3 regions of the Bacillus sp. KH172YL63 genome follow, and region 3 is predicted to be linked to each of the others. Evidence: riboswitches for the same ligand, from Rfam matches in the RefSeq annotation. Region 3 holds a riboswitch; each other region holds the start of a gene.

Region 1 (7,402 bases), 420 kb from region 3:
CAAGTCTCCACAGGGAGCACAATTTGCAACGGCAGGCTTGGTCAGCTCGACAAACCTTTGTACAGCCAATAACACGATATCAATCATCATTGCAGGACCGCTTGCCAAAACACTCAGTGATCAGTACGGCGTCGATGCCCGCAAATCTGCGAGCATCCTGGACATATTCTCCTGCGCCGTCCAAGGCTTGATCCCATACGGGGCACAGGCCCTGTTGGTGGCGGAAGTTGCCGGCATCTCACCGGTCAGCATCATCCCATACGCCTTCTATCCGATCCTGATCGCAGTCTGCGGCTTGATCGCCATACAATTCGCCCTGCCGAAATTCACCCGCAAATCTGCCGGTGAAGCGGACGCAGTTTGATGAGATGGGAGACCCTTTTTGGAGGGTCTCTTTTTTTGTATGGGTTGGATGCTGATTGTGGGGGTTATGTTGGGACGGGATGGGGCTGTTTTTCTGGTTCCATTTTATGGTATTTGACGCAATTATGATGGGGATAGACGCAATTCTAGAAATTTTGACGCAATCAGGGGGCAAACCGACGCAATTATTTTAAAAAAGACGCAATTACGGGGGAAAATGACGCAATTGTCTTTGGTCGAGGGTCTGGAGGTGTCATCGGGGTGTTGCTATATCAGGGAATCTGCCAGGCGTCGTGTGGGGGAGAAACGCATATATGCTTGGAAGTGACGCATAAACTTGGATTCTGACGCATAAATCTGAAAAGTGACGCACAAAATCGAATTCCGACGCATAAATCCTGAAAGTGACGCATAACCCCTCTCTTCCCCAAAAATCTTTTGACTCTCTCCTTCTTAATCCCCGGATTCTGCACCCAAATGAGCAATCACCCCTCTCCCTGGGGTCATTTCCCGATTCAATATCCCATAAATATGAGAATCTCCCTCCCAGCAGATCCAACCACCCCAAACAAAAAAAACAGATCCCCCTCAAGGAATCTGCCTCTTCACTACAACAAATCATTCACATGATAAAGCTTTCCGCTCTCGACTTCCTTTTCCGTTACAAGCTTGAGGAGTACTTCCCCGACGGTGTCGGTCGAACGGAGCATCCCTTCTTCTTTGTAGCGTTGGAAAGACTCGACATCGGCGAAGGATTCCTTCGATGATGAACGGATCTCCCCTTGCATGTCGGTATCCATCACGCCTGGACTGAAGGCAATCGCCTTGTGGCGGCTGTGGGTTCTGGCAAATTCCAGGCTCACCGTCTCAGTCAGCATATTCACGCCGGCCTTTGTCGCACAATAAGTGCTCCATCCGTATACAGGTCGGCTCCCTGCACCTGAGCTGATGTTGATTATGATCATAGTGGTTGCCGAACCTTTTGAAGCCCGAATCAATTCATTCGTCGCGATCATCGGCGACAGCAGGTTCACATTCACGCTTCGTTCCAGCGCATCGTTTTCCACCTGACCTGATGGATTGATCGGTGTCACGACACCGGCATTTTGTACGACATAAAGGGTACCCGCCTGTTTGGCAAATGCCTTTTCCCCCGCTTCACGGAACACTTCCCCGGTTTGGGACGACTGAGAAAGATCGCACGGAAAGAACTCATAGGGGACGCCTTTGTCCTCGGCGAGTTTTCGTAATCCTTCGTTTTCAGAACGGGATATGTTCATGACCCCTATGCCCTTTTCTATAAACAGTCTTGCGATCGATTCGCCTAATCCTCTTGTTGCGCCTGTCACGATTGCATGATTCATATCGATTCATCTCCTTCTTACCTACTGATTATAATGGAGAGCGTACCTTTCACAAAAAATTACGCCTGATCTTAACAGAATTTTTACAATCGGACAGTCGTTTACGGCATACTTTCATCGATAAGATGATATTCCGGTATAAGGTCGGACAGGGGCACGATCGTAGCTTTCGTCTCATAAACAGGCAGGAATTCTTTCAGCATGGTTGCGACTTTGATCCCTGTGACCCCGACATGCCCGATGGCGATCGTCGCATCATCATTGTCTAATTCCTTTGATAGAAGTCTTGCCTGCTTCCCGATATGCTGAAGGGTATAGATGTCATCGAAGAACAGTTCGTTCTCCAGATACGGAACGCCTATTTCTTCCGCAAGTTTCGGGATCACGCTTTTTCCGGTTGTTTTACTATCGAGATAAAATAACCCTCTCTCTTTACACGTGTCGAGGACAATCCGCATGACCCGCTCATCGGCGGTGGCCTTCGATCCCATATGATGATTGATCCCGACTGCATGGGGGACCTCATCGATCGCCTGCTCCACCCGCTGTTTGATCTCTTCGTCTGAAAGGGAGGTCGTGATCGCCCCCGGCCCGAGCCAGCTCGCTTTCCCGCTCACAGGTTCCATGGGAAGATGGACGATGACCTCATGACCGTTCCGGTGGGCTTTCTCCGCATCTTCCCTCGTCGTCGGCAGGAAGGGCATGACCGCAATCGTCAACGTGACCGGGAGATTGAGGATTTCCTCGGTCCCTTGCATGTCGTTGCCCAGGTCATCGATCACGATTGCAAGTTCATTGTGATGGGCGGGAAGGGGAAGGATGTTTCTTGCCGAGGCAGACGGCTGTACGGTGCACATCACTACTAAAAAGATAAGCAGGGATTTCATTTCTCATCACTCCTTTTCCTTTAGGATGTCCCGTTTAGGTGCTGCATATCAATAGAGGTCCGTCCCCCATATTTCATCAAGAAAGAAGGCCCGGAAGCGGTGTGGCGCTTCCGGGCCTTTGAATTTGGAGGTCCGTCCCTCATTCCCTACCCTTTAAAAGTATGCTGGTGAATCAATTTCAGGTCGTCCAGCGCCGGCTTATATGTGTTGTTCTTTACCACTGAGTGTTTCTTCTTGATCGGCTTGTTGCTCACGAGGACGCCGACTTTTGTTTGTTGGATTTCCTTGACTCCCTGGACGATCAGCTGCATGGCTATGATGGCGACCATAAAGGCGATCAATGGTGCAATGACGATCCAGTACTTACCGGTCATGAGCGAGTCTTTTGTGGAGCTGATCAGTCCCGACCATTCGAACGTTCCCGATTTCGGCGGGTCGGGCAATAAGCCTCCCTTGATGATTGTACCGCCGAGGAACAGATGGAATAATCCCAGGTGAACGAGGATAAGGAGCGTCTGGATGAACTGCTGTCCCCAGATAATGAACAATCTTGGCGCGAGATGCGGGAACAGGTGGGTCCAGAGCAGATGCTTGTTGTTTCCTCCAAGAAGCTTTGCCGACAGGACGAAATCCTGCCTTCCCAATATTTTCAGTTCGTTTCCGATCAGGACCGTTGTCAGTGGCAGGACAAGGATCGTCAGGACGACAGCTTCATAGACGAGCCTTTCGAACATGGAGTGATCCCAGCCAAGAACCGGGAATCCCCAGAGGACAGGCCTTAACAGAAGGTAGGCAATCAGGCTTAACGGCAGGAAGTGAATCGAGTCCACGATGCGGTCTAACCAGTTCTTCCTCGCCTCTTTCAAGTGGAAATGATACACAATTCCAAGGTAAAATCCGCCGACGACCCTCATGGACGCCACAATCAAAGCGAACAAGAGCGTGTACTTCGCCCCAACAATCAGTTGATCCAAGATGCTGTATCCGAAGAAGTCCGATCCAAGGATCATTTCCCCGAACGGTTTATGGGGCGGGGCACTGATGATCCTTCCTTCATCGTTCTGCATGAAGTTGATGTGTTTTACCGGCTCTTCTTTCAGGATGGAATAAAGGAAGCTCGTCACGATCATGCCGAAGATCACGCTGAAGCCGACGGCAAACTTGCCGTTATGCATATGCTGCCACCAAAGCCTTCTGACGACAGACAGGAAGCCCCAGATTTTCCACTCATTCCATTTCGTTTTATCTCGCTTGTACTTGGAATGGTCCTCGCCGCTTCCGTGATCGATCCATAAGTAAACCCCTTGGTAAATGAAGAAAAAGGGCGTGTAGATCATGATTAAGGAAATGGCGATCACCATCGGACGGAAGTCATGGACAACGTAATAGGTGATGCCTTTCATATTGAAAATCGTTTCAATGATAAATAGGCTTGATAACGTTCCCCAGATGATGAGCTTCCCGTGATAGAAAAGGCTCGGTGAAATATTCTTCATTACATGGGCAAAGAGGATCCTGCTTTTGGACATCCCCTTACTTTGGGCGAATTCAATATGGGGCTTAAGCAGTTCTTCCTCCATTATGAAAAGGAGGATCCTGAAGAAAGAGATCATCGGGATGATCGACAGGGTGATCATCGGTGCAAGGAATACCTTTTCCTCCCTGAACTCTGTGAAATTCATAAGCTCCACGCCGAAATGCTTAAATACATACACAATCATCAGCTGAAGCATGAAGGCAAACATTAAATCCGGGACTGTCTCGAGGAGATTTAACACTTTCTTTAATAACGAGGTCAACGGTCGTGGCAGGAACACGGTGATGATCGCCAGAATGAAGGCAAGGACCAGGCCGATCCCCAGGGCACCGAGGATGACCTGCAGAGAGTATACATAAGGTCCCCACAGCATGTCCAAGAAATCGACGGTGACGCCTTTATAGGAATAGCTCCAATTTTCACCGTCCAAAAAGACGAAAATGAATTTGATGAACCCCTCCAAATACCCTATGAGATTATACATCCCCTTCTCTTTGAACACTTCCGGCGCGATACTGACCGCTAAAATGCCGATCAGGCCAAGGACGTAGTAAAAAACGAACTTGATTGGAAACATGACCATCCTCATGTATCCCTTCCCCCTTTTTTTATCTTTTCCCACAGTTTAATGGAAATGTTAAAATTTTTCAATTTTATTTCAAATCTGACAATTACATAACAAAAAGCTGTTTTCGTAAACATTGTGGCTTTTAGACAAGCAAGATGCGGTTGCTTTCCGCGGGGATGGCGGTGAGCCTCCTCCGCATTTCATACTGTTCATCAGTTCCCGCAGGAGTCGAGCATCTGCAGCGAGAATCAACCATCCAAGATAAAAACCAAAAGTTCACTGGATTAACTACTTGTTCATCTTCTGAATAGTAGTGATTAATGTAATTCAAGTACATTTACGTTGATCCATTGCTATGGCAATTTTTTATTCCTCAGTCTCAAATTACCGTAGATGCTCACATTAACTTCTATACCTCTATCAATAACAACAATAAATGCGAATAGAGCTTAATAAAAAGAAGGGCCACTCCCACATATTAAGGAGCACCCTTCTTTTTTTACGCCAATAATTGGCTCGGCCTACCAAGGTAGTAGCCTTGTCCGATCGAAATGCCGAGTTCCTTCGCCACCTGCATATCCTCCACTGTTTCGATTCCTTCGAGCACGATGACGGTATCCTTGCTGTAAAACTGACTGAAGAAAGAAAGGAACCGCTGTTTCTTCGTGTCCTCTGCCAGATTCATTGCAAAATATCGGTCCAGCTTGATAATCTCAGGCTCATACTCAATCGCCTTTTTGATGGAGGAAGTGCCCTGTCCGAAATCATCGATGGCATACCATACACCGAACTGCTTCAGTTCTGCAAGAGAACTCTTTAACAGTGGATTCTGCCACAGTTCCTCTGCGCTCGATTCGTTGATCTCGAGTACAAGGCGGCCGATGATGTCCGGATACTTCTTCATGAGATCGTGGAAATAAGTGTGAAAGCTTGGATGCAGAATCGTGGTGATGTAAATATTCAGGAACAGCTTACAATCCTTCAGCCCTTCCGCCGAAAAGCTTCCAAGGGCCTTGGTGATGGAAAGGGTATCAAGCTTATACAGGATATTCGCTTTCATGGCCGATTGAAACACGCGTTCAGGATTTTCATTATACTTGTTACGAAGCAGGCCTTCATAAGCATAGAGGGTGCGATGGTCACCCAACTCATATAAAGGCTGGAAATCATGATAGATCAAGTCATTTTGAAAAATTGTAAAGATGTTCATAGGACCCCTATACTCTCTTTTTATTTTTTGGCTATTTTCGTAAACATTGTGGCTTTTAGACGAGTCAGATGCGGTTGATTTCCACTCCAGATGCTCGCTTTCCGCGGGGATGACGGTGAGCCTCCTCGGACTTTGTCCTGCGGGGTCTCACCTGTCCATCAGTTCCCGCAGGAGTCGAGCATCCTCCGTTCCAATCAACCATCGGAGATAAAAACCAAAAATTCACTGATTTAACTTCTTATTCACCTTTTGAATAGTCTTGATCAACGTATTTCAACTACATTAGCCTTGATTCATTACTATGGAGATTTTTTCATTCCACAGTCTCAAATTAACGAAGATGCTCACATGAACGTCTAATAATAGCAACAATCTATGCGAAAACAGCCTTTTTTTGACTCTTCTCATGAAAAAAACCACACAAAAACGCAATGATCCTGCGTTCGTATGTGGTCGGTTGCGCTACTAGCTCCCCTAAATGTAAGCGCCCATCTGTCATTTAGGTTCAAAGCCCCCATTCGAATTGTCATTTTCTGAAGTTTGTTATAAGAAAAATATACCACATAACTAGTACTTATGGGGTGTATTTTATCCTATTTGTTAGAAAATTCTTAAATAAACACCTTATTTAGAAACATAGGGGTTGTCTTTTATCCAAAATCGCCATGGATAATCTCTTGCTTCCCCCGAATTATCGATACCAATCCGTTTTCCTTCCATCACTTCCACAGGCTGATCGCCCTCAATGATCATCAGGGGCGGTTCGAGGAAGCTTCCCCCGTAATCGTTCATGGTAATGCCCAACGCTTTCGTCAGCTTCCCGGGTCCGCTTGTCCAGTTCTTCATGGCATGTCCCGGCCTTCTCAAAGCCATAAGCTCCAGTCCATCAAGGGGCTCGACCGCCCTGATCAGCACCGCTTCCGGCTTCTCCTTCTCTCCGCTCACCACGTTCACCAAACAGTGGGTATGCATGACATATGTATAAATCCGTCCGGCTTCATGAAACATCATTTCAGTCCGCTTCGTCCGTCGATTCCCATAGCTGTGGGCCGCTCTGTCCTCTGGCCCAAGATACGCTTCCGTTTCCACGATATAACCGGAGGCAACACCCTCCTCTGTCTCTTTCACCAACACGCATCCGAGCAGTGCCTTCGCAAGATCCAATGTCGGCTGTTCGTAAAAAGATGGGGGCATCGGTGTATATTCCATGGATGTTCACTTCCTTTCATGGGTTGGTCATTATTTTCTGCCTTACAAGTACGTTTATACCCTTTCCGACTTGAATTCAACCGGTCCAAACCCTATTTTTAACAGGATAACAGACGTGGCCAACGCACATATTAAAGACTGTTAAAAGCCTTTTTATGAGGCAATCAACACTATTGGAGGAACTCACATGAACAAACGATTATTTACCTTGAGCATTTGTGCCGTCATCCCTTTCATGATGATGACTGGCTGTAACAATAACGA
Region 2 (7,402 bases), 270 kb from region 3:
AATAATAGGTAGAATCGACAGGAAAACAGGTAAAAAATTCACATTTTTTTGATTACTGAAACAAAAATGTAATAATTTTTTTCCTTAAAATCGGAGAAAGTGATGTTATAATTATTTTCGGAAGCGTGATTCGAGTTTTTTCACCATTTTTTGTCTAAAAGTGATGAAGACGACTTTGGTTGCGTACCGAGCTCATATGTCGATAACAGCCAAGAGGGTTACTACATAATACAAATTAGGTGATTTTAATATGATAGAAATGAAAGACGTCTATAAGCAGTACAGCAATGGTGTCATGGCTGCTAATGGTTTGAACGTCCACATTAAGCAAGGCGAGTTTGTGTATGTTGTCGGTCCAAGTGGTGCCGGGAAATCTACATTCATTAAAATGATGTACCGTGAAGAACGCCCTTCAAAAGGTGATATTATCGTGAACGGTATTAATCTGGCAAAAATACGAAACAGCAGGGTTCCATATTTAAGAAGAAACGTTGGGGTTGTATTTCAGGATTTCAAGCTGTTACCATCGCTTACAATCTATGAAAATATCGCCTTTGCACTTGAAGTGATAGAAGAACAGCCTAAGCAAATCAAGAAGAGGGTCATGGAAGTGCTTGATCTTGTAGGATTGAAGCACAAAGCAAGAATGCTTCCAAATGAATTGTCAGGCGGAGAACAGCAGCGGGTATCGATCGCACGTTCCATCGTGAACACGCCGAAGCTTGTGATCGCTGATGAGCCTACAGGGAATCTTGACCCTGAAACGTCCTGGGATATCATGAACATTCTCGAAGATATCAGCAACCGGGGAACGACGGTCATCATGGCCACCCATAACCGGGAAATCGTCAATACAATCAAGCATCGGGTAATCGCCATCGAGAATGGCCGGATTGTCCGGGACGAACAGCGAGGTGATTACGGTTATGAAAGCTAGAACATATAGCCGCCACCTGAGAGAGAGTCTTAAAAGCATCGGACGAAACGGCTGGATGACATTCGCATCCGTCAGTGCCGTCACCGTAACATTGTTGCTTGTCGGTGTGTTTATTGTCCTGATGTTAAACATGAATAAAGTTGCAACAGACATTGAAAGAGACGTTGAAGTGCGGGTATTGCTTGAAATCGGTACGGAAAAGTCTCAAATCGATGCAATTGATAAGAAGATTCACTCCATAAGCGGGGTCGAATCGGTTGAATATTCTTCCAAAGAGCAAGAACTTCAAAATCTTGTGAAGGATCTTGGAGATGACTTCAGACTATTTGAACAGGATAACCCGTTATACGATGTGTTCATCGTGAAAGCGGAAAATCCCCGGGAAACTGGTAAAATAGCTCGGGAAATTAATCAGTATGAAGGTGTCAATGAAGCCTTGTACGGTGAAGCGAAGATTGAAAAATTATTCAATGTGCTGGAAATGAGTCGAAACGTTGGACTTGTGTTGATCATCGGTCTATTGTTTACCGCTATGTTCCTCATCTCGAATACAATCAAAATCACCATTGTCGCGAGAAGAAGGGAAATCGAGATAATGAAACTCGTAGGTGCAACCAACTGGTTTGTACGCTGGCCATTCATATTAGAAGGATTATGGCTCGGAATTTTAGGTTCTATTATCCCGATCGCTCTTGTCACAACAGGTTACTACTATGCTTATGAATTTATTAAACCAAAACTACAAAACCATTTTATTCAGATATTAGATTTTACCCCTTTTATCTATCAAGTAAACGGATTGATTCTATTAATGGGTTGCTTGATCGGGGCTTGGGGAAGCTTTATGTCCGTACGTAAGTTCTTAAAAGTGTAAAATTTGATAGGTTGATAGAAGCTGAAAGGAGCATGCCGCTTGAACAAGAAGTATTTTGTATCATTAACAATCGCAGCAGCATTAACAATCGGAAGTCTACCAACGTTAGCTACAACTGCTAACGCTAACTCCTCTGTAGAGGACTTGAAGAAACAGCAGGACAACATCTCTTCTAAGAAAGAAGAAATCAACGGCAAGATTGATGAGAAGAAAGCAGAGATTAATCAAAATATCACTAAACAAAAAGATATTCAGGCACAGATTGCGGAGATCAGTACCAAACTAAAAGATACTGAAACTAAAATCACTGAAAAAACAAAAGAAATCGATGAGACGACTGAAAAAATCAACAAACTTAAAGAAGAGATCGAAGTTCTGAAGAAGAAAATCGCAGAGCGCAATGAGCTTCTTAAAGAGCGTGCACGTGCAATCCAGGAAAAAGGCGGCTCAGCAAACTACCTGGATGTACTTCTTGGTGCGGACAGCTTCGGAGATTTTATCAACCGTGTAACAGCAGTGAACACAATCGTCAGTGCAGATAAAAAGATCATGGACGAGCAGAAACGTGATCAAGCTGAATTAGAGAAGAAGCAAGCAGAAGTTGAAAAAGAACTTGCAGACCTTCAAGCTTCCAAAGCGAATCTTGAGTCACTGAAAAAAGACCTGGACAGTCAAAAAGCGAAAAAAGCTGACCTGTTCAAGCAGCTCGAAGCACAACAAGCTACACTGAAAGTAGAAAAAGCAGACCTTGAAAAAGAATCTGAAGAGCTTTCTAAAATGGAGCACCAGCTTGAAGGTGAAATCCAGGCTGAACAGGCACGTCTAGCCGAGCTTGCCCGTAAACGGGAAATCGAACGCAAGCGCCAGGCTGAAGCAGAAGCTGCAAAACGTGCGGCATCCCAGCAACAGGCGACAGGCGGTTCATCTTCATCTCCAGCGGCGTCAGCTCCAGCAGCACCTGTTAGCGCCGGTGCATGGACATCTCCAGCTTCAGGAACGGTTACAACCAACTTCGGCTGGGATACGCTGAACGGCAAGCAACGCTTCCACTATGGGATGGATATCGCAGCACGGGGCAGTGTGCCGATCTCTGCAGCGGCAGATGGTTATGTTATTAAAAGCCAGTACAGTTCAAGCTACGGAAACGTCGTATACATCACTCACTCTATCAATGGTAAAATGTTCACCACTGTATATGCCCACATGTCTTCTTCTTTAGTCGGACAGGGACAAGCAGTGAACAAAGGTGATCAAATCGGTTATATGGGGAATACAGGCTACTCATTCGGACAGCATTTACACTTTGAGCTTCATGCAGGCCCTTGGAATGCATCCCATTCAAACGCTGTAAACCCACGTCAATACATCAACTTCTAACATCGAACCCCCGCTTTGAACAGCGGGGGTTTTTTATTGTGCGCCCGGCATGGGTGTGATCTATAGGGTGAGAGTCCCGAGCCGTGAAGACAGTTGTAGCGGTTAGCTTAACGCAAGGGTGTCCGGGGTGACCTGGAATCTGAAGGAAGCGGGCGGCAAACCTCCGGTCCGAGGAACACGAATCTCATATAAGGCTTGTTGCACTGGATGAGTCTGCAATACAAGATGAAGTCCGAACTGTCGAAGGTGCAGAAAGTAAATGAGGCGGATAGATGGAGGGAAAGATTACACTCTTACCCGGGGAGATCTGGCGGATACGCCTTGAACACTTGGTAACCGGAGAAGCGATTCTCCGCTGAACCGCCAGAAGTCAGCCGAGGTCATAGTACCGGCTTTTCTCGAGGAAGCCGGGAAGGACTGAACAATCAAGAGAGTGTCACGACCTGGCTCATGGTAACTGAGAGACTCACAGACAATCTGAAAAGAGCTGTCCATTTAGAGGTAACGGTGAATTCCGTGAGGGCTGGTGGAAGTGTGAGGCAGGGCCATCGAAAGAGGAAACGTGACACACGAAGGAAAGGAATATCAGTGATGTTGATGAATATGATTCTGTCTAAACCGAATATGCTTGAAGCACTGAAACGTGTAGAACGTAATAAGGGAAGCCATGGCGTGGATGATATGCCCGTACAAAACCTGCGATCGCATATCATGCGCGAATGGCAGTCGATTCGCAAGAATCTCCTTGGGGGAACCTACAAGCCGGGCCCGGTACGTCGAATCGAAATCCCGAAACCAGACGGCGGCGTCCGGTTGTTAGGCATCCCAACGGTGACAGACCGTATGATTCAACAATCAATTGCCCAGATACTCTCCGGGATATACGAGCCGACCTTCTCTGATCATAGTTATGGGTTCCGACCAAATCGGAGTGCCCATGACGCCGTTAGAAAAGCGAAGATGTATATCCGGGAAGGATATCGCTGGGTTATCGATATAGATTTAGAGAAATTCTTTGACAGAGTGAATCATGATAAGCTCATGGGTCTTCTGGCGAAGAAAGTAAAGGACAAAGCACTTCTGAAACTGATTCGTTCTTACCTCAATGCAGGAATTATGATAGAAGGTGTAAAGGTGAAAAGTGAGGAAGGTACGCCACAGGGCGGACCTCTCAGTCCATTGCTTTCTAACATCATTTTGAATGAACTGGACCAGGAATTAGAGAAACGGGGCTACGCTTTATACGGTACGCAGATGATTGTAATATCTTTGTCCGTTCGCCAAAAGCCGGTAACCGGGTGATGACTTCAGTGACAACGTTTCTTGAGAAGAAACTTAAACTGAAGGTAAACCGAAAGAAATCTGCGGTGGACCGACCTTGGAGAAGAACGTTCCTTGGCTTTAGTTTTACATCAAATCGCAAACCAAAAGTCAGAGTGGCCTCCAAAAGTATAAAACGGTTAAAACAGAAAATCCGCTCTCTAACTTCCAGATCTTCAGGATGGTCGATGGAGGTTCGAATCAGAAAGCTGAACCAATATTTAATGGGATGGATCGGCTATTTTCAGCTGGCTGATACACACAGCTTCCTAAAATACCTGGATGCATGGATCAGAAGAAGATTGCGAATGTGTCTGTGGAAGCAGTGGAAACTGCCGAAAACTAAAGTCCGTAACCTCATTGCGCTCGGCGTTCCAAAATGGAAGGCGTATGAATGGGGAAATACCCGGAAGGGATATTGGAGGATCGCACAAAGTCCAATACTACACAGAACCCTTGGCAATTCCTTTTGGAATCGCCAAGGGCTCCTAAGTCTTATCGATAGGTATGAAAGTCTTCGTCAATCATCTTGATTGAACCGCCGTATACCGATTGGTACGTACGGTGGTGTGAGAGGTCGGGGATTAATCATCCCCTCCTACTCGATTCCCTGTTTTTTCCGGAACACCGGAATGCTTTGACCTGTTTTCATCTCCTGTTTTTTCTAGTATAATGACAATTATATTCATGCAACATTTCGATAAAGGCAAACTAATTGAAAGATTAGGACGCAAAGCCACGGGTCTTCTATCCTGTTCCAATAAGATAATGATCGCCGGGTTACCGAAAAAATGGACGCGATGACTACTGACTCGAATGTTATTAGCATCATGTAACCTGCCTATAGGTAGGTTATTTTTGTCTTGATATTCGAAATAGTATGATTTGAATCTGTATGAAGGATGATGATGTTGGAAGCACGAGAGATAAAAAGGAAATTAAGAAGTTTTTGCAGAAGAAACCGGACCGCATTGAAGTATACCCAAATAGGGGAATGCAGTGCAGAGGATATCAGTGACCTGTTGATTGAGCGGCTGGGGGTAGACGAGTTGAGAAGGATTCTGGCGGATATTGAAATCATCAGCCGCAGGAATGGAGATACAGTGAAATATTTCATGCTGATCTTGAAAGGAATCAAGGCTGCATAAAAGCTTTAAACCGGATGCCCTCAAGCATTCGGTTTTATTTGTATGGTAAGCCTCTCCGCTTGATTAATCCTTTGAAATTTCAGATAATCATACATAATGGGGTATATAGAAAGAATCGAGGAATCATCATGACAGAAAACTGGTATACGATAGGATCCTTTACTTTCCCCAGTTCCTGGGGCGCTATGCTGGCATCCTTTTTCCTGACATTCCTGTTACTCCACTTCTGGAATCGGAAGGCGAGCGACTGGTATTCCACGGGGATCATCTTATTTATTCTCGTTTGGAAGCTGAGTGTAATCATAGTCGATTTTCAAACCGTCATCAAACATCCGCTGACCCTGATCTATTTCCATGGGGGTACAGTTGGATATTGGTCTGGGTTGCTTGCTGCAGGCGGCTATCTCCTTTTAAAACGGGTCGATCAAATTTCGGTGACCATCCTTGTCTGGTTGATCACAGTCTTATTCTTTGAGCTTGTTTTTCATCTTTTGGAGAAGGAATACCTCATCGGATCAATTCAATTTGTTTTCAATGGCGCGTTGCTTTTATATGTTAAGGGAAAAGTAAGGGGGGCAAAAGGGAATGTATGGTCAGGACAGCTACTGATTGTTTTTACTCTACTGCAGATCCTTTTTCATTCTATTAACGGTGCCTTTGAGTTGACGACGGCCGACTGGACCTACCTTGTTGCAGCAGCATACTTCACCTTTCTTTTATTTGTAAGGAGGAAACAAAGTGAATAAACGGAATTTCGCATTGGCGGTGGTCGCGATTCTGATCGGGATCTTTCTGGTGAACTTCTTTCAAGATCAGCAGGAAAAAAAGGCAAAGGAAGAAGCCGCTCAATTAGCCAATGAATCGATGGATCTCTCGGATGCGGAGCAGGGTCTTGCAAAAGGGGACAAGGCACCGGCATTGGCGCTTGAGACCCTTGACGGGGAAAGTGTGAGACTCTCCGATTATCAGGGTAAGAAGGTGATCCTGAACTTCTGGGCGACGTGGTGTCCGCCCTGCAAGGCAGAAATGCCACATATGCAAAAATACTACGAAAAAAAGGCAGAATCGGAAAATGTCGAAATCCTTGCCGTCAACTTGACTTCCATGGATGAAGGCCAAAAAGCGGTGCAGCAGTTCGTTGATGGCTACGGCCTCACCTTCCCGATCTTGATGGATGAAACAGGCGATGCAGGTGAATTGTACAGGGCCTTCACCATCCCAACCACCTACATGATCGACACCAATGGGACCATCCAGCACAAAATCGTCGGCCCCATGAACGAAGACATGATGGAGAAAATGGTCAAAGGAATGGAATAACCGGAGGGACGGACCTCCCAAAAAGTAGTTTGATCCGATACTCTCTGAGGTATAAAAATGACAGGAGGAGATGTTTTTATGTTTCATTATACAAAGGAAGTCTCAATGAGCGTAAAGGAAGCAGTCGAGAAAGTGGAAGCGGCACTGAAAGAGGAAAGCTTTGGTGTACTGTGGCATCTTGATCTGGCACAAAAACTTGATGACAAAGGATTGGACTTTAACGAAGAAGTCGTCGTATTGGAAGTGTGTAATCCCCATGAAGCGAAGAAGGTGCTTGAAGAGAGCATGCTCGTCAGCTACTTCCTCCCTTGTAAAGTGACCGTCTACACAGAATCAGGGACAACGAAGATCGGTATGGCGAAGCCAAGCAAGCTGATTGAAATGGTCGATTCTGATGAATTGAAGGCTACTGCACTCGATATTGAA
Region 3 (7,402 bases):
GGATGCTGTCCAGGTGAAGGTCCGTCCCTCGGTACCAGCGGGATAGGGTGAGTATGTCGGAGTTGGTTCCGTCCATGATGAGGAGGATGACGTTTTTGGGCGGGGCTGCGTGGGTGGGGGCGTGATAGAGAGGAGTAGGAGAAGGGTGATGAGTGTTTTAAGTGTTTTCATGGTTAGTGGACTCCTTTTCGCAGTTGGTTATCCACTAGTATTTGTTTGAAGGGAAGGAGTATGTATGTTTCATGAAAAAACCGGCCCTTTTAAAGGGGCCGGTCCTGATCTAATATTATTTCCGTTCCAAAATCCCCAACAGCAAATTCTCCAATACTGCCTGACGATCGAACTTCTTCAAATCCTTCAGTTTCACTTTATCCCAATCAAGGGCCGTAATGAATGTTGCGCCTTTTTGTAGAGCCGGAATGTCATCAGGGTAGATGATATAGTACTCTCCGGCTTTTACGCCAGATTTGATTACCTGCTGTCCGTCGACTTCAAGTCCTGTGGTGACTTTACGCTTTTCTACAGTACCTTTATCGGTAAGGATCCACATATATTTGTTCTTTCCGTCCTTTTCAACGGCGGTTACTGGCACCACCGTTGCACCTTTCACTTCCTCGGTGATGATGGATAGAGCCACATGGTGGCCTGGAAGCAGCTTGTTGTCCGGATCCTGGAGTTTCACTTCAACAGGGTACATGCTGTCTGTTTGGATGTGCGGATTGTTTTTAGGGAGTGTGGCGACTTTGGTCACGATCCCTTTTTGAGTCTTTTTCTCAATGTCCGATTGAACCGTTGCGTTCATGTTTTCGTCGACCGTGATGATTTCCTTTTCGGTGAGGTCAGTCGTGACGATGGTCGCCTGTGAGGCGATGGTGATCAACGGGTTGTCGACTGCATGAGACAGATTTTTGATCGTGCCGGCCACACTGCTTTGAACGGTAAGGGTGGTTTCGTAAGACTCGATATCTTTGATTTGACGCTCAAGATTGTCGATTTGGCTTTCAAGGCGGTCAATTTCAAGTTCTTTATCGGCGATTTCTTTTTTTAAATCGTACTCAGATTGCAAGGCACTTGCGTCAATCGGAATGTCCTTTTCGTCAATTGAAGTGGATGGTAAGGATAATTCTAATCGATTTAAATCCGAGATGTTTTCTTCGATACTATCAATTTCGTCTTCGTATTGATCGACCTCTGACTTCAACACGTTCTTTTGACGCGTTTGGTCGGTCACTTCATACTCATAGAGCGGTGTCCCGGACTCTACCTGGTCCCCTTCTTTTACAAGGAATTTTTTGAAAGAGCCGAATTCGTCGTTGAAATAAAGGTAGTTCTCTTCTTCAGCGTCTACCACGCCGGCTTTGGGCAGTTCCTTGGCAAGGTCGCCTTTCGTGACCGGTTCCCATTCGGCAACACGGACTTCCCGGTCGACTTTGCTGTTCGCTTTTTCAATCAGATATGTATTGGTACCTATGAAAAGGAGCGACACAGTGAGGGTACTATAGAAAATGGTTCGTTTTTTCATGAATGTTCACAGCCTTTTAATAGTTAGATTAGAGTAGATATATCAAGAAACGCCAGAAGTGTAGTAACGCCCCAGAACAATGCATTCGTTAAGAGGATTACCAGCCAAATCACCCAGTTCTTCTGTTGAGTGAGGCGTTTGATTCCTTTGTATTGAATATAGAAAATCCATATCTTAAAAAGTGAGAAGCATCCTAAGAAATAGATGACCAAAGCTTTGCCCGTTATATATTGGGCGATGACCCCAAGCGATAGGGGTGATGAGAACCAGTCAAGAGAAAAGAAGATAGACAAAGGGATATACGTCAGCTTTTCAATTAATAGGATCATCAATACGAGAGCCTGGATGATGACGAGCTTACGGTATTCACCCTCATCTGAAATCGTCCAGAAAATCAGTGCCGGTACGAATAGGACGACTGCTGCATATAATAGACCAGCGATCAGTCTTCCCAGGAAGAAAAGGAATTTTTCCATTTCAAATGTGGCAGGTGACAGTTCCGTTAGTTGTTTTGAAAGAGGATCCATTCCGATTCCGAAAGAGGAAATGAGTCCAAAGACAAGAGCAGATAATAGAATAACAAGGAGAACTTTTTGTTTATATCCTTTCAATCCTTCCGCCACTTGTAACTGATAAAAGAAGTGGGAAGGTTGTCTCAATCCCCGGATGAGTTTAACTTCTTTATGCATGTATGGTTGCCTCCAACTAGTTTAGATTACTCCTTTTATTCTATCGAATATTCTCGAAACTTTCCATAAATTGTAGAATGAAAGTATATAAAATTAAAAAAGCGCCAATAGACGCTTTTACATGTTATACGTTAAATATGTAGTTCCAGCAATTATAGCAATCGTAATAAAAAATAGGCTTACATACATTCCTATCTTTTTATACTTTCTTTTTGCTGCGAATTCCTCGGGTGTCAAAAACGACAACTCTATCCCTCCTAGATTGGTAGCTGGCTGGCAGTGTAGCCCCTATAGCTTTGCGTCATCACCTTTCGATGATTTTGCCCTTATTCATTCCATACCATTCATATATCGGCTAAAAAGAGAGGAAATTGAATGGGTATAAAGTTGTTTTTTGGAGAAAATTCTAATAAATTTTTCTTTCACTTTGTGGTTTTTTCTGGTAATATTGCATAGAATTGATGTTTGAAATGTTGTCTAATAGTGTAATAAGGTGATAGAAACCGTTTTTTATTGTAGGAGGTTGTCTGTTTTGAAAGGAAATGAGAAAACCAATCACCACATTCTCAATGTCATCCAGCAAGCGTTCGACAAAGGCCAACAAGGCAACATGGACACAAACTCCATGATCCACTGGCTCAAACAAGAACTTCAATCAGGATACTCAATAGATGAAAATCAAAAAGCGCTCTAGAAACCCACATCAGGGAATCTAGGCGCTTTTTGTTTTTGTGGTTGGAGGGACGGACCTCATTTTTGAATGGTTTTTCAGACCGGAATCCCGGTTTAGCAATGTTTCTGCTTCTTTTGCGGAGGTCCGTCCCCCACACAACACCCCCCACGGACAAACCTCTACCACTCCTTCAACGTCTGATAAAGGTGGTTGACGTGGGTGATGAATTTTTCTTTGCGTTTTTCTGTGAAGTAGGCGAGGGATGCTAGTGTCCGTTTGAGTTTAGGATGTTCCTGGAGGATCTTGAGGATTTCTTTGTACTCCTCGTCTTCGAAGCTTTCTCTCAGGATCATGGGATGATGGCTTTGGCCGGAAGCGCTGCTTTCTTCTCCGTACATAATCCGGTTCATTTCATAGGTGGGGATTTTGTATACTTCCTTGAAGGTAAGGAGCATTTTATAGGGGATGTCCCTTGTCCCGTTTTCATAATTTGATAATGTGCTCTGGTTGATGTTCAAGCGAAGGGCGGCTTCTCGCTGGCTAAGTTCTAATATGTCATTGCGATAACGTTTTAACTCCACATGTAAGTCCATTGTTTTCACCGACTATCCCGTTTTTCTTCAAGATAAAGGTTTTAATGGGGGTGATTCTGAAATTACACGATTTGAAATATGATTAATGATGACAAATAAATATATTTTGGAAAAAGTATACAATTTTACAGATGAAAGTATTAAAATGTAAATATAGTTGTAACTTTGTCGATTTGAGGCAAAGGTGGAGATGGAATGGGAGAACAGGTCAAGGGGAGTAAAGGGAATGGAACGGAAAGAATTGAGGCAACCAAAATAAAGTGGATTCGTCTGAATCCAGATTCCAAGTTGGTATTCAGCACCAGTAGCACCAGTCATTCCCGAAAGCAACGCATAATCTACTATTCTCAAAAAAGCTTCACCAACGATTAAGGGGTGGGGACGGACCTCTCAGCAGCGGATTTCCGGCCGGTTGTTAGAGATAAAGAGGTCCGTCCCTCAACATGTCCCTTCGAATAAAAAGAAGGATTTTCCATATTTTTGTCGAATAGGGAGTAGGTAAGGTTTTATAATCCGCAGAAGAGGAGTGATGTTATGTCACGGACACCTCGGAATTGGGTTCCGGGATCGACTTACCATGTGACAGCGAGGGGGAACCGAAAGCAGGATCTCTTTCATGATCAGAAAGACCGCAGGAAGTATTTGTTGTATGTGCAAGAGACGAAAGATAAGTACCCGTTCACCATCCACGCCTACTGTTTGATGCCCAATCATATCCATCTTCTCATCGAAACCCAAGAGATTCCCCTCGAAAAGATCATCAGGATCCTTCACACACGCTATGCCGTTTATTTTAATAAGAAATACGATTATGTCGGCCATGTGTTCCAGGGCAGATATGGATCCACGAAAATTGACACCCCATCCTATTTCATCAAGGCAAGCAGATACATCCACCAGAACCCCGTTGAAGCGAAGCTCACCGTCAGTGGCGAACAATACCCGTGGAGCAGCTACCCCTCTTACATTCACTCCATCGATAACCCCCTTCTTTCAAAAGAGCGTACGCTGAATTATTTTCCAGCGCCTCAGATTCAACTTTACAAGAAATTTGTTGAAACGATTGAGAAAAAGGAGAAGTGTGTTGAATGAGTTACAAAATTTGTAAAAAAAATAATATATTTTTGGAAAAATTTAGAGGGTAAAGGGTGTTTGTGTCGAAAAGTATAAGGTGTAGTTCGAAATTCCTATTAAAGGAGGTAGAAATATGAAAAAAGACTTTATACTAGTCTTCGAAGATCTTGCCCTTTCCAACGGGAGCGTGAAGAAATCAAGAAAGCACCTCGTCGTATTTCAAGGCCAGCATTATTACAACAAGTTCGTTGTGGTGAATCGGCCGCCTGGATTCTCCCTCGCATTGGAAAGCATCATGTACTCGGACAGAATTCTTGAAACAGTCGGGTTTACCACGTTGTTCGCTGTTCCCATCGATCGAAATCATGCCATCCCATTCAGGTTCGTCCGGGTAGACGGCCGGGCACCGATGGATTGCCAGGTGGTGCTTGAAAAGCAGGAAGGTACGGAGCAATTGAATATCCGGCCGCTTTATCCCATGGACGGTCCCCTTTCTGAAGAGGACAGGCATGATATTCTATCGTATCTCGGCTTGAAATCTGATGACGGGATCGTCACATGCCTCTTGAACGACCCCCGAGTGTTCAAAGGAAAGGGCAAAAAGCAAGAAGAATAGGGAGGAATGAGGCGAACCTGATTCCCCTAGGTACGTCTTTTTTTGAGGGACGGACCTTCCATCGTGCCGATCATCCCAAGTCACGCCCGAACCCCCTTTACCACGCTACCAAACTACCTCTCTAAGTTTCTAAAATCACCACTTTTTTCGTTGACCTCTTTGAAAGCAGACCATACAATATAAGTAGTTATTAGTATTTTTAGAATTTTCGTATAAGGTGCGAATGCTGCATGAATAAATCAGAACATAGTCGTATCGGAAAGAATGCCATGCTGCTCCTTCTCCTGGATCGTGAGGAAGAAGAGTGGAACCGGCATTTCAATGAATTGAATTGGAGCTATTGCACAGGGAAAATCGGCTCCATGGACAGTCAGAAGATCGTGGCAGCCATTGAAACGGCAGCGAAGCGGAGTGATCTTGTCCGGGAAGATTTGTACCGGGAGATGCATGCCCTGTATCATGCGATCATGGAAGCATTGACTGGCGTCACCCGGGGGCATACCCAGCTCGGTGAGGTGCTTCGTACTGTCGGTCTACGTTTTTCGGTCGTAAGGGGAACGCCGTACGAGAGCGAAGAAGAAGGCGAATGGATAGCGGTCGCCCTGTACGGGACGATCGGTGCGCCGATCAAAGGATTGGAGCACGAGACGATCGGACTTGGAATCAATCATATTTAATAGATGAGAGCCTATAGATCATAGTCAAAAGGGGGCTCGACCACTGGCAGAAGTCTGTCGTTGGTCGGGCCCTCTTTTTGTGTGAGGAAGGTGGCATGGGGTTGGTTTGGTGCGGTGTGGTGAGGTGTCGTGTCGTGTGGCGGGGAGGTCCGTCCCTGAGCAGTTTAAAGTGGTAAAGCACAAGAACCCATTCATACCGCTATTTATAAAAGAAATATAAGTAAATGACATGAAAAAGCGACGGTTTTTAGAGGTCCGTCCCTACAGAAAAAGGAGAGGTGATTGGAATGGTTGAGTTGACGGGTTGTGGTTTGAGTTTGGATGAGGCGAAGCGGGTGATTTTTGGGAAGGAGCTTGTGGAGCTTTCGCCGCTTAGTATGGAGCGGGTGCGGAAGAGTCGTGAGGCGGTTGAGCGGATTGTGAAGGAGAAGCGTGTGGTGTATGGGATCAATACGGGGTTCGGGAAGTTCAGTGATGTGCTGATTGATGCGGAGGATGTGGAAGAGCTGCAGTTGAACCTCATTCATTCACATGCGTGCGGAGTGGGAGATCCTTTCCCGGAGAATGTGTCACGGGCCATGCTGCTTTTGAGATGCAACGCCCTGTTAAAAGGGTATTCGGGTGTCAGGCCGGTCATTGTGGAACGTCTGGCGGAATTTCTGAATAAGGGGATTCATCCGGTCGTTCCTCAGCAGGGATCGCTTGGGGCAAGTGGGGACCTGGCGCCCCTGTCCCATCTCGCACTTGCACTGATGGGTGAGGGGGAAGTCCACTATAAAGGTGAGATCCATCCAACACTATCTGTTCTATCGAAAGAAAATATTTTCCCCGTCCAGCTTCAGGCAAAAGAGGGCTTGGCCCTCATCAACGGGACTCAGGCGATGACGGCGATGGGTGTGATTGGGTACCTTGAAGCAGAAGAGCTTGCTTTCCAAAGTGAGATGATCGCGAGCTTGACGCTGGAAGGACTTAGAGGAATCATGGATGCCTTTGACGAAGATATTCATTTAGTGAGGGGATATCCTCAGCAGGTCGCAACGGCGAGACGAATCCGAACATATCTTGAAGACAGCAAACTCACAACAAAGCAGGGAGAGCTAAGAGTCCAAGATGCCTACTCACTAAGATGCATCCCGCAGGTACACGGAGCTTCCTGGCAGGCACTTGATTATGTAAAAGAAAAGCTGGAAATCGAAATGAACGCAGCGACCGATAACCCGCTGATCTTCGACGACGGGGAAAAGATTATTTCGGGCGGGAATTTCCACGGGCAGCCGATTGCATTCGCCATGGACTTTATGAAAATTGCCGTGGCAGAGCTTGCGAACATCTCGGAAAGACGAATCGAGCGGCTGGTGAATCCGCAGCTGAACGATCTGCCTCCTTTCTTAAGCCCGCAGCCGGGTCTTCAGTCGGGGGCAATGATCATGCAGTACTGCGCCGCCTCACTCGTGTCGGAAAACAAAACGCTCGCCCACCCGGCAAGCGTCGATTCCATCCCGTCTTCAGCGAACCAGGAAGACCACGTCAGCATGGGCACGATCGGATCACGCCACGC

The links. Region 3 has a riboswitch for cyclic di-GMP ahead of KH172YL63_RS20455 (hypothetical protein). Riboswitches for the same ligand answer to the same signal wherever they lie in the genome.
Region 1: another riboswitch for cyclic di-GMP. It lies ahead of KH172YL63_RS01115 (EAL domain-containing protein); the one in region 3 lies ahead of KH172YL63_RS20455 (hypothetical protein).
Region 2: another riboswitch for cyclic di-GMP. It lies ahead of KH172YL63_RS19235 (hypothetical protein); the one in region 3 lies ahead of KH172YL63_RS20455 (hypothetical protein).

Annotation. Positions count from the first base shown of each region.
Region 1 covers NZ_AP022842.1:199,591-206,992, reverse strand. The annotation lists gene KH172YL63_RS01135 (Na+/H+ antiporter NhaC family protein) at 1-364, shown strand, start outside; gene KH172YL63_RS01130 ((S)-benzoin forming benzil reductase) at 972-1,727, opposite strand; gene KH172YL63_RS01125 (divergent polysaccharide deacetylase family protein) at 1,829-2,614, opposite strand; gene KH172YL63_RS01120 (ABC transporter permease subunit) at 2,761-4,740, opposite strand; gene KH172YL63_RS01115 (EAL domain-containing protein) at 5,219-5,929, opposite strand; cyclic di-GMP riboswitch class II at 6,372-6,452, opposite strand; gene KH172YL63_RS01110 (DNA-3-methyladenine glycosylase) at 6,554-7,138, opposite strand; gene KH172YL63_RS01105 (CAP domain-containing protein) at 7,326-7,402, shown strand, end outside.
Region 2 covers NZ_AP022842.1:3,757,190-3,764,591, reverse strand. The annotation lists gene ftsE (cell division ATP-binding protein FtsE) at 251-937, shown strand; gene ftsX (permease-like cell division protein FtsX) at 927-1,811, shown strand; gene KH172YL63_RS19245 (murein hydrolase activator EnvC family protein) at 1,851-3,188, shown strand; partial or broken gene ltrA (group II intron reverse transcriptase/maturase) at 3,780-5,041, shown strand; cyclic di-GMP riboswitch class I at 5,204-5,296, shown strand; gene KH172YL63_RS19235 (hypothetical protein) at 5,417-5,656, shown strand; gene KH172YL63_RS19230 (hypothetical protein) at 5,785-6,402, shown strand; gene KH172YL63_RS19225 (redoxin domain-containing protein) at 6,395-6,976, shown strand; gene KH172YL63_RS19220 (DUF302 domain-containing protein) at 7,055-7,402, shown strand, end outside.
Region 3 covers NZ_AP022842.1:4,027,232-4,034,633, reverse strand. The annotation lists gene KH172YL63_RS20465 (alkaline phosphatase) at 1-88, opposite strand, end outside; gene KH172YL63_RS20460 (efflux RND transporter periplasmic adaptor subunit) at 287-1,522, opposite strand; gene KH172YL63_RS20455 (hypothetical protein) at 1,546-2,211, opposite strand; cyclic di-GMP riboswitch class I at 2,473-2,546, opposite strand; gene KH172YL63_RS20450 (hypothetical protein) at 2,744-2,905, shown strand; gene KH172YL63_RS20445 (helix-turn-helix domain-containing protein) at 3,064-3,477, opposite strand; gene KH172YL63_RS20440 (REP-associated tyrosine transposase) at 4,012-4,569, shown strand; gene KH172YL63_RS20435 (hypothetical protein) at 4,685-5,167, shown strand; gene hutP (histidine utilization transcription antiterminator HutP) at 5,398-5,844, shown strand; gene hutH (histidine ammonia-lyase) at 6,132-7,402, shown strand, end outside.